Regions from separate parts of the Chryseobacterium sp. SIMBA_038 genome, predicted to be linked through region 2. Evidence: riboswitches for the same ligand, from Rfam matches in the RefSeq annotation. Region 2 holds a riboswitch; each other region holds the start of a gene.
What was found. A riboswitch is a leader RNA that binds a small molecule or an ion and turns the genes downstream of it on or off. The one in region 2 is predicted to bind cobalamin.

Region 1 (3,522 bases), 130 kb from region 2:
TCTGTTCCGGAAATTCTTACAAACAGCGCAACATTTTCATTTAATTCTTCATTTACAGCATCTACAATTTCTAATAAAAATCGGATTCTATTTTCAAAACTTCCTCCATATTCATCCGTTCTGATATTGGAAAGCGGAGATAAAAACTGGTGAACCAAATAACCATGTGCACCGTGAATTTCGACCACATCAAAACCTGCTTTTACAGCTCTTCTTGCTGCTTCTTTAAAGTTTTGAACCTGTTCTTTGATCTCTTCTACTGTCAAAACGTGTGGAATTCTTTCTGTCGGATGATAAGGAATCGGGCTTGGCGCAACGGTTTCCCAACCTTCTTCAACAGGAATTTGCAAATTGTTCCAAGTTGAGCCTTTTCTTCCTGCATGTGCAATCTGAATTCCTATTTTGCTGTCTGAATTCTTGTGAACAAACTCAACAATTTTCTGTAGTTTTTCCGCCTGTTCGTCATTCCAGATTCCCATGCAATGGTTGGTGATCCTTCCACGAGGTTCTACGCCGGTTGCTTCTACTATAATTAATCCTGTTCCGCCCTGCGATCTGCTTCCGTAATGTACGTAATGGAAATCATTAGCCATTCCGTTTTCACTAGAATACATACACATCGGGGACATTACCCAACGGTTTTTTACTTCAACATTTCTGAATTTTATAGGAGTGTATAACATGTTTGATGTTTTGAATTTTAATTTAAAATTTTGAAGGACAAAATAATATTGCCCACTTGGTGAAAAAGAGGTAATTTTATCCCCCTTTTTTAGGTCCACAATATATGAAAAAAGACATACAGATAGGTTACGAATATTTTAAAAATAGCAGTGAACTTAGCGATATAGAAAATACTTTGTTCGCAAGAGCAAAACAAGCCAGAGAAAATGCTTACGCTCCTTATTCCAACTTTTTGGTGGGTTGTTCGGTTTTATTGGAGAATGGAGAAATCTTTTCTGGAAATAATCAGGAGAATGCGGCTTTTCCGTCAGGACTTTGTGCTGAGAGAACGACTTTATTCTGGGTAGCAGCCAATTTTCCGAATGAAAAGATTAAAAAGATCTTTATTGTTGGCGGACCAAGAGAATTTCATGAGAAAAATCCGCCCATTCCACCTTGTGGAGCTTGCAGACAAAGCTTAATTGAATATGAAACCAAACAGAATGAAAATATTGATCTTTATTTTTCGAGCATGAATGATGTGGTCGTGAAAGTGAATTCTATTAAGGATTTGTTGCCGTTTTATTTTGATGCTACTTTCTTATAGTTTGTGAGTGCTTTTTTTTAGCGCAAAGATCGCAAAGGTTTTCTTTAAAATCATTGAGAATATTTTTCGTTCGCAAAGGCGTTTCACTCAGCAAAATTTATTGTCATTACGAGGAGCAAAGCGACGAAGCAATCTTTTTTATCACTAATTGTTTTATGAGATTGCTTCACCTTCGGTTCGCAATGACGGGAACAATTGAAAAGGCGACAAATACCCTAGCCCCGATTGCAGAGAAAATCCTTTTTTGAAAAAAAAAGATTGTAACGGAAAGCGGGAAATAGCTCCTAAAAATAAATAAAATTGTTAATGGGTAATTATTTAAGCCTTTTACGATTTTGCATTTCAATTTAATAAATTATCTTTGCAAAAATTTTGGTTTCCAGTGTATTGGAATGAAAAGGGAATTGGGTGAGACCCCCAAACTGTCCCCGCAACTGTAAATCGCAACCGAAATTTCTACGAAAAACCACTGTGCAAACGGGAAGGTGTAGAAAAGCGAAAGTCAGGAGACCTGCCAAAATCATAATAAAAAAATAGATTGCTTTCGGAGGAAAAGTAAAATAGTGATGGATATAAAAAGATCTTTAGTACTGCTTTTTTCGTCTTATGGTTGTTTTCTTTTCGCACAGGAGAAAACCATTGACACCGTTTACGTTTTTGATAACCAAATGAGTAAGGTTAAGCTTTTTCATAACGTTACCACCATTACTCCTCAGGATGCTGAGAAAAACTCAACCAATCTTTCTGAAATTTTACGTTTTCAATCTGCCGTTTATATCAAAGAAAATGGTCGTGGAGCGGTTTCTTCACCATCTTTCAGAGGTACAACAGCTTCGCAGACTGCCTTTGTATGGAACGGAATTAATATTAACTCTAACTTTTTGGGTCAGGGTGATGTTAATAATATTCCTTTTGGGGGATTTGATCAGCTTATTGTAAAATCAGGTGGAGGAAGTGTAAGTTATGGCAGTGGCGCGATCGGTGGAAGCATCCATTTAAATAACAATCTGGATTTTAACAGAGGAGCTCACGCTTCGTTATTTTCTGAGGCGGCATCTTTCGGTACTTTTAATAATTTGCTCAAAGCTTCTTACAGCAATGAGAAATTCAGTTTTAAGGCTTCCGGTCATTATTCTATTAGTGAAAATGATTATGAAGTTGAACAATCAAATAATTATATCAACAGAAACGGAAAATACAATAATACCAATTTCAATTTTTCGGCAGCTTATAAAATAACACCTCATCACCAAATCTCTTGGATCTCTGAGTTTTTTAATGGAAATCAGCATTATCCTGTTTTCTTTGAAAGCCAGACTCCGACGAAATATGAAACTCAAAATGTAAGAAGTTTAATTTCTTGGGATTGGAATAAATCTAAGTTCAGCAATTCATTTAAAGCGGCTTATACAGAAGAAAATTTCCAATATTTTGGCAATATCAACGGGCCAAAAACGAGTGGCGGAACAGGGAAAAATTATATCCTGAAAAATGATTTTAATTATTTTATTGTTCCAAAATTAAATTTCAACTTAATTACAGAATTTCAGGTTAATAAAGGCGAAGGTTATGCATCCGGAATCGATCATATAAGTAGAAATGTAGGTTCTGTAGCGGGATTACTTCGTTATTTTACAACGAAAGATCTTCGTTTTGAAGCCGGAGTTAAAAAAGATTTTGTTGAAGATATCAGTTCGCCACTCCAATTTTCGTTTTCAGGAAAATGGAATGCTGTTGATTGGTATAATGTGGGAATCAGTGCTTCAAGGAATTTCAGATTTCCAACATTTAATGATCTTTACTGGAGTCCGGGCGGAAATAAAGATTTAAAACCTGAAACATCTTATCAGTTTGAATTGAGAAATCAGTTTAACATTGCTGGTGTACAACTTTCAGTTACTCCGTATTATATGAAGATCAAGGATATGATCCAATGGCTGCCTAGTCCGGTAGGATATTATTCAGCTTTTAACACTAATAGAGTTGAATCCTACGGAATTGAATCCAGAATCGATTATGAAAAAAAATTCGGGAAGCATAATTTGAGAACGAATCTAGGCTATTCATACACCAAATCTACCAATCTTGATACTGGTAAACAGTTGATGTACGTTCCTTTCCATAAGTTATTTGGAAATATTGATTATCAATATGACTTTATGAGATTGTATGTTCAGGGAATGTTCAATGGGTTGACTTATGCCGATACCAACGAAAAAAGAGAAGATGCTTTAGAACCTTATTTCGTGATG
Region 2 (3,522 bases):
CATTTACTTTTGAGGTTGCCGAGAAGAATAAAATCCCAAGATTTATCATTCATTCTGCAAAGAAAAAAGTGGAACATGATATTGTGAATCTTGATAAAACCATCGTAAAACTTCAACAGGAAAAATTCGAGGTTGAAAAATTGAAAACCGATCTTGCCGAAAGAAAAGAATCCGTTGAAGACAAGCGCGATAATTTGCAAAAACTGAATGAACAGCTTCAACAAAAACTGTTCAATTTTCAAAAATTATACGAGGATGAACATCGAAAACTTCAGTTTGGAAATAAGATTGAAACCTTTATCGACGGCTACATAAAAGGAAGATCCCGAAAAGATGTTGTGAAAGATTTTGTAAAGATCTTAGAACAGGAAAAATTCAGGAAAATCGGAGCTGATAAAGATGAAACGAAAAGACTTCAGGTTGTAAAAAGAAAAATTACGCAACAGCTGAAAAAAGAAGACGTTATTGAAAAAATTACGGAAACTAACGAAAAAATAGAGGAAAAACGTCAAACTGACCGCGCTGTTTGGATGAAAATTGGTCAACGTGTTCGTATCACAGGAAGCACAAGTGTCGGGACGATTGAAAAGATATCCAGAAATAAAGTAATTGTGAATTACGGAACTTTCAAAACAACGATTAGTGCTGAGGAATTGGAGAGGATTTAATGATTAATGTATGACTGTAAAAACACAAATTACTTTCAAGGATTTTTGGAGTTTTTATTTAAAAGGTTCTTTAATAAGATTTTTTGGCTTTCCAATAATTGCTGTTTTACTTTTTATATTTAAAGGTTTTCTGGATGGCGATGAGCGGGATATTTTTCAAAATGCTTCCATTTGGTTACTTGTTTTATGGGTTTTCATGACTCTTAGAGGTTATTTTAGTATTAAAAAAGCTTATTATTCAGACAAAAAAATTCAGGAAAATATTTCGTATACTTTCGTTGAAGATAAAATTAAAACCGAAGGAGAGACATTTGAGAACGATTTTCATTGGAATACGGTTTCCAGAGTAAAAGAATTAAAAGATTGGTTTCTTATTTATCACAGTTTGCAAACCATGAATATGATTCCTAAAAAGGATTTTACAAAACAAGAAATTGTAACGCTCAGAACGATTATTAAAAATAATGGCGTAAAAGCGAAACTTAGAAATGATTAATATTATAGAAAAGAGAATGTTTATATGCATTCTCTTTCTTTTTATCATTAATACAATATATAATTATGTTCAGAAAAAGCATTTAATTTATATATTTGAAGAGTCAAAAATTTTTCATGATGATTTCCGCAAAAAAAGTATTTTATTTATCAATTTTCAGTGTTTTTTCTTTGAGCTTAATGAAAGGGCAAAATAAAGTTCCTTTTGGAGTTGTAAAAGCTGAAGAAGGCTATGCCATGGTACGTGTTGCTAAGGATAATTACCGAAAAATTGTGGATAAGATCCGTATGCGCCGAGGAGATGTTTTTGTATATGTAAAACCCGCTCCCGGAGAAACAGAATGGATATGGATCAAATACCCTGACAAAGACGACACTGAAAAACCTTTCGTAAGATACGATTCGTTAAACAAAGAAGGTATGGTTAATAAAGACCGTATCGCTTACATCGATCAGTTACCACCTTACACTCCATCAAAATCTAAAAACGGAAAATCTCTTATTTTCACAGATAATACTGATCCGAAAATTCCGGCTAATCAGAGAAGTAAAGTTATTATTGATGTTTACCCATCCACCGCGAGTTATCGTAAAAAGGAAAAAGATGCTAACGGAAAAATCCTTACCATTGATAAAGTAAGACCTTGGGGAATCGGTAATGAACTTCCTGAAGGTGTGACGGAAATTAAATCTATCAGGATTCAACAACCTGGAAGAGGTTCTGTTTTTGTGAGAGAAGCTATTAAAAATTTATTCCAACCAGCAATGGACTTCAATAATGTTGGAGTGACTTCTATCGATAATGATCATATTTTCCTTTACATGATCAATGGCTCAGGAGAAAACCGCTACACCACGCTTTGGACGATCAAAGAAGGAAAAGTTATCAGCCAGATCATCTATAATAATCCGGAATAATTCGTTTATCTTTCATATAATCCTTATTTTTGCAACGAAAAGTTATTTTGCTTTTGGCTTCTAGCTGATGGCATCTGGCTTTTTAGAAACTGGTTCTGCTTAACCGCAGATTAAAAGGGAATCGTGTGAAAATCACGAACTGTCGCGCAACTGTAAGTAACAAAAAGTCTTTATCAAGAATCCACTGTGCAAGGCATGGGAAGGAGATAAAGATGTTACGAGTCAGGAGACCTGCCTATTTCTTTAAGACAAAAACTTTCGCGATCTGAAGTTTATTGATCAATAGTTTTTTTCAGGAATTTCTATGTTCCTGTTATTTTCTGTTTGTTCTAATATCCTTTCTTTTCGCTTTAATTAATAATGAAATATGACTACAGAAGAAAGAATTAAAGCATCCGAAACCAGCATTTTTAAAGCCGTTTTCCCTAATACAACCAATCATTACGACACCCTTTTTGGAGGTACAGCGATGCAATTGATGGATGAAGTGGCATTTATCACCGCTACCCGATTTGCCAGAAAAAGAGTGGTTACAGTAAGCAGCGACAAGATTGATTTTAAAAGACCAATTCCTGCAGGAACGATTGTGGAGTTAATTGGTAAAGTTTCTCACGTCGGAACAACAAGTATGAAAGTAAATGTAGAAATCTACACCGAACAAATGTATTCTTACGAAAGAGAAAGAGCAATTGTGGGTGATTTTACTTTTGTGGCGATTGATGAATTTAAGAAACCAATTCAAATATTATAAATCCTTTTTATGGTTTCGGCGGCCAAAGGCCGCCGAAACCTCTTTTATTCTTAAAAAAATCTTCAATTTAGAGTCTTAAGTTTCTCCACAAAGTGGATTAGATTCCCTGCGGGAATGACAAAAATGATGTTAAAGTTGATGATTTATTTTAATATTTAGTATAAAATTATCTCACAACTTTCTCAGTTTCCAAATTTTTAATCATTAAATACTGAAAAGCCTCTCCCATTTCATCTGAAGCTCTGCTGATTGCATTTTCCAACATATTTCTGACTTGATTTTCAGTTACTCCGGCTTCTGTCCAGCTTTTTCCTGAGGTGTGAGAATTTAAAATGAAAGGCATAATTCTGTCGATCGCACAGGCAAAAATAGCATCAGGAGTTTGTTCTTCTTCAAATTCAAGCCAAAGATTGAAGAACTCAGTACGTAAAGGTTCATCTAAAATTCCGAAAATATTTTGAGCGGATTTTTTTTCCCTTTCAAATTTCCCGACCATTGCTGCTTCATCAAATAGGAAAGTATCTCCGGCTTCAATTTCTACTAAATCGTGAATGGAAAGCATTCTTATTACTCTTAACAAATCAACATCTGCCCTATTTTTCGCATATGGAAAAAGAATTTGAGCTAAAATAATAATCTGCCATGAATGTTCAGCGGTATTTTCTCTTCTCGAATCATCGGCATTGTAAT
Region 3 (3,522 bases), on a different contig from region 2:
GGAGAAGCAGTTTATTATTGCCTTTCTAAAAACATTGTCTGATAAAAACTTTATTTCAAATCCAAAATTTGCTGAGTAAACATGAAAAGAATACTATTAATAATAAGCTTGATTTTATGTAATTTATTTCAGGCGAACACAATCGGTGACAGTCTTTATATTCCAACTGATTTTCATGCAATGGTTTTTGATGATTGTGATGCTTGCGGATGTGCTGCAGGAAACGGTTCTTCTGGTTTTGAATCTTTATTGAATCCACAATTTATCGGAATTAAATATTTTGCGCAGCATTATAAAGCAAAAGAAAATCTATTTGTAAAGGATTTAACGCAGGATCAATATTTCAATACCATTCAGCTTTGGGGTAAAATTCCTTTAACTAAAAAACTAAGTGTGTATGCGAGTTTGCCATTTCATTTTCATGAAAAGAAAACAATGCAGGGTGATATTAAGATCAATGGAATTGGAGATTTGAACTTGATGGGAATCTATCAATTGATCAACTCAAAGGATAATATTCATCAATTAAATGGAGGAGTTGGAGTGAAAGTTCCCTTAGGAAAGTTTGACGAGAAAGGAATCACAGGCGTTAATCCGAGTTTTCAGCTAGGAACAGGAAGCTGGGATTATCAGATGGTTTTGAATTATAAATTTCAGAAAAATAAAGTTGCAGTTCTTTTAAATACAGATTATACGATTAAAATAGAGAACAAAAAGCATTATGATTTTGGAAACCAATGGAATTATTCAGCCACCGGATTCTATCAATTTATTTCCAATGAAAAAGTAATTTTTTCAGGAAAAGCAGGAATGCAGGGAGAAGTGTATGACCGAAATAAGCAGTTTCGCGAAGATTTACCCAATACCGCAGGAAGTGCTTTGTATGGGAAATTGGGTTTTGAAGCATCTTATAAAAAGTTTAGTTTGGGAAGTGAAGTAATGCTTCCCGCTTATTCTAATTTAGCAGGAGGAGATATTGAAGCGAAATCCCGATTGAGTGTTTTTATCAACTTTGGAATTTAACATAATTATTTGCATCCCGTTAAAATTTTAACGGGATGTTTTTGTTATTTAACTGAAAATCATTTAATTAATCAAAATATTGTATCTGCCGATAATTTTCTATCTTTGCCGAAATCTGGTGAGCCCTAAAAAGCGCTTAAAAGGGAATTCGGTGTAAATCCGGAACAGACCCGCTGCTGTAAGCTCCACAAAAAAGTTTTTGAAAATTATATCCACTGTTTTTTTAATGGGAAGGATTTCAAAAATGGAGTAAGTCAGAAGACCTGCCAGAAGATTTAACGTTTGACGCTTTCGTGGAATAAAGCTTAGGACAACAATGATTCTGTGCAGTTATTGCTGTGCTTTTCATTGCTGCTTTCTTATATCCATTAGCGTTATTATTTTCAAAGAGCTAATGGTATCAAAATTTACTTCTGGATGTTATAAAGTTATTATCACAATTTTTGTGCTAATGGCTCAATTATACTTTTCTCAAACCAGAAAAGACAGTATAAAAGAGAAATCGATTAAAGCTGTTAACATTTACAAAAAGAATTTTAAAGAGATTCTTCCTGCGCAGACCCTTTCAGGAGAACAATTAGAAAGACTGAACAGCCAGTCGGTTGCAGATGCATTGCGATATTTTTCCGGAGTTCAGATTAAAGATTACGGTGGGATTGGCGGAATGAAAACCATCAACATTCGAAGTTTAGGAAGCCAGCATGTCGGAGTTTTTTATGATGGAATTCAGTTAGGAAATGCCCAAAACGGATTAGTAGATCTTGGCCGTTTTTCACTAGATGACATTGAGGAAATTTCACTGTATAACGGACAGAAAAGCGAAATTTTTCAACCTGCAAAAGACTTTGGATCGTCAGGTTCAATTTATCTTCAGCCTAAAACTCCAAGCTTTAAAGGAAATCAGAAAACAAATTTCGTTGTCAGATTAAAAAACAGTTCTATCGATCTTTTTAATCCGTCATTTCGTTTAGAACAGAAAATTTCGGATAAAGTTTCTGCAAGTTTTAGTTCAGAATTTATGCAGAGTGATGGTGTTTATAAATATAGATATTCGCGGAAATATCCTGACGGAGCAGTTGCTTATGATACGATTTTTAAAAGATTTGATTCTGATATCAAAGCAAAACGTTTTGAGACGAGCGTTAACGGAACTTTAAGTAACGGAAGCTGGAATGTAAGAGGTTACGGCTATTTATCAAACCGAGGAATTCCCGGAGCTATTGTAAACAACCGTTTTGATGCAAGAGGGCAAAGAATGGTTGATGAAAATTATTTCGTTCAGGCTAATTTCAGAAAAAAGATCTTTCCAAAATTTGAAACACAGTTCAAAGCTAAATTTGCATACGATTATACTAAATATGTAGATACGGTTTCTTCAATTAAGATTCAGAATCAATATATCCAGAAGGAGCTATATCTTTCTTCTTCCAATCTGTATTCTATTACCCCGAATTGGGATGTGAGTGCTAGTGTAGACTTTCAGTATAATACGCTGGATGCCGATTTGAGGCAGTTTTCTTATCCTACCCGTTATACTTCGCTTGTGGCTTTTGCAACAACTTATCAATGGAACAGATTCAAATTTTTAGGAAGTGTTTTGGGAACTTTTGTTCATGAAAAAGTAGAGCTTAACACCAAAGCTCCCGACAAAACAGAATGGACGCCGGCCGCATTTTTAAGCTATCAGCCTTTTGATTCTAAAGATTTTACGGTACGAAGTTTCTATAAACGTATTTTCAGGATGCCTACTTTCAATGATTTGTATTACACTTTAATCGGAAGCTCTTCTTTAAGACCCGAATTTACGGAGCAATACGATCTTGGTTTTACCTATCAAAAATTTTACGATAATAATAACTTTTTTAAAGGCTTTTATGTAAAAGTGGACGGATATTTCAATCAGGTGAAGGATAAAATTATTGCTTCTCCTAATGGAAGTATGTTCCGATGGACAATGCAGAATCTTGATTATGTTGAAATTTTGGGTGCAGATGTCAATATTCAGGCAGAATTGCAGGTCGGAAAAGTAAAAATCAAACCATTATTAAGCTACACTTATCAAAGTGCAAGAGATTTTTCCGACAGGGAAGAGTCTTTCTTTGGAGATCAAATCCCTTACACACCTTGGCACAGCGGAACATTTACTTTAATGGCGGATTATAAGGATTGGGCTTTCAATTACAGTTTCATTTATGTAGGAGAGCGTTACGATATCAATCAGAACAATATTGCTGTTAATCATATACAGCCTTGGTATACGCATGATCTATCGATACAGAAAAAATTCAATTGGAAATCTCATCAGTTTAAAGCAAGTTTTGAAGTGAATAATGTTCTGAATCAATACTATGAAGTTGTCTTGAGTTACCCGATGCCGGGAAGATTTTTTAAACTTATTCTAAGTTATACATTATGAAAAAATTAAACTTTTCTCTGCTGTTGTTTGTATTTGTCTTTCTGGTTTCATGCCGTACAGACGAATATATCATCCCTGAAGAG
Region 4 (3,522 bases), on a different contig from region 2:
ATTTATTTTCGCGATCCTGATCAAAATTTAATTGAAATCAGCAATTATTTAAGTTAAATCATTCTAAATACACACATTAAGTAAAAGATGATTAAAAAATGCCTAATTTCGTATGCATAACTTAGTAATAAACACGTAATGCAACTTGATGAAAAAATTTTATCTACTATACTCACTGATTTTGAACAGGAAAAATTCGGTCCCAAAGAACTTCTGATCGAAGAAGGCAAAATCGCCCGAAAATTTTACTACATCGAAAAAGGAGTTACGAGAGGCTGGCTCAATAATGACGGAAAAGAAATTACTTTTCAATTCATGTTTGAAGGCGCTTTTATTTCGTCTTGGGAAAGTCTTTTTTACAGCCTGCCAAGTCTTTATAATATTGAAACAATAGAACCTGTCACTGTTTACAGCGCTTCTCTTGAAGATTTCAGACAGAAAATGGAGCGTAATCCTTACATCAAAGATTTCTATTATAATAACCTTCAGCAAAGACTTTTAAAGTATCAAAAATTATTTATTTCCAGAATAAAAGATACACCGGAAGAACGATACAATCAATTATTTGAGCAGTCTCCAGAGATTATCCGCAGAATTCCGCAACATTATATTGCGTCTTATCTGGGAATTACTTCTGTTTCTTTGAGCAGGATTAGAAGTCGGAGATAATTTAAAATAAAAATTGTTTAAACTTTTCATTTTAACCACAAATCGAAGATTCGACGGAGTCAAAAGTTACAAAAGATTAACACATTAGTATTTTAAGTCAATCGATCGACCGCAAATAAGAACACATTAGTTTTAAAAATCTTTGATTTTTATTCTTTTGAAAACTATTGTCTCCTAATAATGGGTATCAATTAGCTTTTGCCTCTTTTGTGGTTAAAATTTACAATTACTAAATATTCACCCCATAAATATTCTTCACTTCCGCCATCACAAAAGTGCTGTGCGTACTTCCGATGGAATTTACAGAGCCCAATTTATTGAACACAAAATCTTGATAATGCTTCATATCTCGTACCTGAACTTTTAGGAGAAAATCAAAATCTCCGGAAATATTATAACATTCCGCAACTTCATCAATCTGTAGAATATCTTTCACGAATTCATTTCCAACAGAACGGTCATGAATTTTCAGTTTGACCTGACAAAAAACGGTAAAACCACGGTTCAGTTTTTCAGCTTCCAAAACGGCTGCATAATGTTTAATATAACCTTCTTGTTCGAGTCTTTTCACTCGTTCAAAAACAGGCGATGCTGAAAGATTAACTTCTTTCGCTAACTCTTTTACGGTCAATTTTGCATTCTTTTGTAGGATTCTTAACAGTTGAAGATCCTTTTCGTCGAGTCTTTCCACAGAATAATATTCTTTTTTTGATTTTATTTTTCAAATTTAAAGAATAAATATCTTTTCAAATTGATTTAAACGAAATATTATACTTAATATTTAGTACTAAGCCAATCAATTCACTTTAATCAATATCTTTGAACTCTATTTTGTTCTTTAACATACTTCATCAAACGGAAAAGGTTTTACTTAAGGTAAATTAATAGGGAATCGTGTGAAAATCACGAACTGTCGCGCAACTGTAAGTAACACAAAAAAGTTTTTGTCCAAGTAGATCCACTGTGAAAACGGGAAGGATGACAAAAACTGTTACAAGTCAGGAGACCTGCCTGTTCCGAATTGACAATGCTTTCGCGGTTTGAAGCTTTTGGGTCATACAGATGATACTTTTGAACGTATTTTGGTTTAAAATTTTAAATTGAATTTTAACTTGATTGAATTTTTAAACGCAAAGATTTTTTATGATAGCTTCTTATTTTTAGGGAGCAAAGAATTGCGACTTTGTCGCTGATGAAGCTTATGTTTTATACACCAGCTTCTTAAAATCAATTTATTGATTCTTCTTTGCCCGCTTAAATAATATAGAAAATTGAATTAAAACTTTGCGTCAAAAAAAATAAAAAATGTTAAGCCAATTCTTTTATTTAAAGAAAAAATTACGTCCTCACTGTATCTACTCTATTCCATAAATTCTTTTCCTCGATAGCATTTCGAAGTGTCTGAAGAACTTTTAAAATCAAATTTAATTTAAAAGTTTAAAAGAAATGCAAACACACTTACTAGGCTATCCGCGTATTGGTAGCAACAGAGAACTTAAAAAAGCTTGTGAAAACTATTGGTCAGGCAAGATCCCTTTAGACGAATTGTTGGAAGTTGGAAAAACCACCACTCACCAAAATTGGAAATTACAGCAGGAAGCAGGAATTGATCTTATTCCATGTAATGATTTTTCATATTACGATCAGGTTTTGGATATGACGTTAACGGTTGGAGCAATTCCGGAACGTTATCAGGAAATTGCTCTCAAAAAATCTGAACTTGACCTTTATTTTGCAATGGCAAGAGGTTTCCAGAAAGATGGATTGGATATCACCGCCATGGAAATGACCAAATGGTTTGATACCAATTATCATTACATCGTTCCTGAATTTCAGAAAAATCAGGAGTTTAAATTATTTTCCAACAAAATTATTAAAGAATTCATCAGCGCAAAACAGGCGGGAATCAATGCAAAGCCTGTTATTATCGGTTTATTGACGTATTTATTGTTAGGAAAGGAAAAAGAAGAAGGTTTTGACAAATTAGATTTAGCACAAAACTTACTTCCCGTTTATATTCAGATTTTAAAAGAACTTGAAAATCATGGTGCAGAATATATTCAGTTTGATGAGCCATTTTTAGCTTTAGATTTAAATGAAAAAGCGAAAGAAACATATCAGTTTATTTATGCTGAAATCAGAAAACAATTTCCTAACCTGAAATTCATTGTAGCTACTTATTTTGATGGATTAAAAGATAATATTGCTTTGGCAAATTCCCTTCCTATCGATATTTTGCATATTGATCTGGTTCGTTGTCCTGAACAATTGGATGAAGTTTTAAATAATATCCCAACAACTTTAAGCCTTTCTTTAGGAATTGTTGACGGAAGAAATATCTGGAAAAACGACTTCCAAAACTCATTAAACATCATTAAAACTGCCATTCAAAAAATTGGTTCGGAAAGAGTTTTTATTGCACCGTCTTGTTCATTGCTACACTCTCCTTTTGACCTTGATTCTGAGAAAAATGAAGATATTTTATCACCTGAAATCAAGCAATGGCTGGCTTTTGCGAAACAGAAAGTTTATGAAATTGTTAATTTAAAAAAATTAGCTTCAGAAAATCCGGATTACAATGTTTTACAAGCTTTAGCTGAAAATAAAAAGGCGATTGAAAACCGTAAAACGTCAACCTTAATTCACAATCAGGATGTGAAAAACCGTGTTGATGTGACGACTGAAGAAGATGCGCAGAGGAATTCTCCGTTCAATATCAGGAAAGAAACACAGCAGGAAGTTTTGCAACTTCCTTTGTTCCCAACGACAACAATTGGCTCGTTTCCACAGACAAAAGAAGTGAGAACTTGGAGAGCAAAATTCAAAAAAGGAGAACTGAATGTCGAACAATAC

Region 1: another riboswitch for cobalamin. It lies ahead of SB689_RS12145 (TonB-dependent receptor plug domain-containing protein); the one in region 2 lies ahead of SB689_RS12740 (acyl-CoA thioesterase).
Region 3: another riboswitch for cobalamin. It lies ahead of SB689_RS06755 (TonB-dependent receptor); the one in region 2 lies ahead of SB689_RS12740 (acyl-CoA thioesterase).
Region 4: another riboswitch for cobalamin. It lies ahead of metE (5-methyltetrahydropteroyltriglutamate--homocysteine S-methyltransferase); the one in region 2 lies ahead of SB689_RS12740 (acyl-CoA thioesterase).

What each region holds. Positions count from the first base shown of each region.
Region 1 is NZ_JAWRXH010000003.1:260,496-264,017, reverse strand. It holds gene namA (NADPH dehydrogenase NamA) at 1-683, opposite strand, end outside; gene SB689_RS12150 (cytidine deaminase) at 788-1,270, shown strand; cobalamin riboswitch at 1,627-1,804, shown strand; gene SB689_RS12145 (TonB-dependent receptor plug domain-containing protein) at 1,837-3,522, shown strand, end outside.
Region 2 is NZ_JAWRXH010000003.1:388,931-392,452, reverse strand. It holds gene SB689_RS12755 (endonuclease MutS2) at 1-668, shown strand, start outside; gene SB689_RS12750 (YcxB family protein) at 679-1,164, shown strand; gene SB689_RS12745 (hypothetical protein) at 1,281-2,081, shown strand; cobalamin riboswitch at 2,155-2,335, shown strand; gene SB689_RS12740 (acyl-CoA thioesterase) at 2,449-2,832, shown strand; gene SB689_RS12735 (HD domain-containing protein) at 2,999-3,522, opposite strand, start outside.
Region 3 is NZ_JAWRXH010000002.1:115,405-118,926, reverse strand. It holds gene SB689_RS06765 (cytochrome-c peroxidase) at 1-79, shown strand, start outside; gene SB689_RS06760 (transporter) at 82-1,023, shown strand; cobalamin riboswitch at 1,123-1,309, shown strand; gene SB689_RS06755 (TonB-dependent receptor) at 1,475-3,439, shown strand; gene SB689_RS06750 (YncE family protein) at 3,436-3,522, shown strand, end outside.
Region 4 is NZ_JAWRXH010000001.1:770,919-774,440, forward strand. It holds gene SB689_RS03575 (VOC family protein) at 1-57, shown strand, start outside; gene SB689_RS03580 (Crp/Fnr family transcriptional regulator) at 139-669, shown strand; gene SB689_RS03585 (Lrp/AsnC family transcriptional regulator) at 899-1,360, opposite strand; cobalamin riboswitch at 1,515-1,699, shown strand; gene metE (5-methyltetrahydropteroyltriglutamate--homocysteine S-methyltransferase) at 2,116-3,522, shown strand, end outside.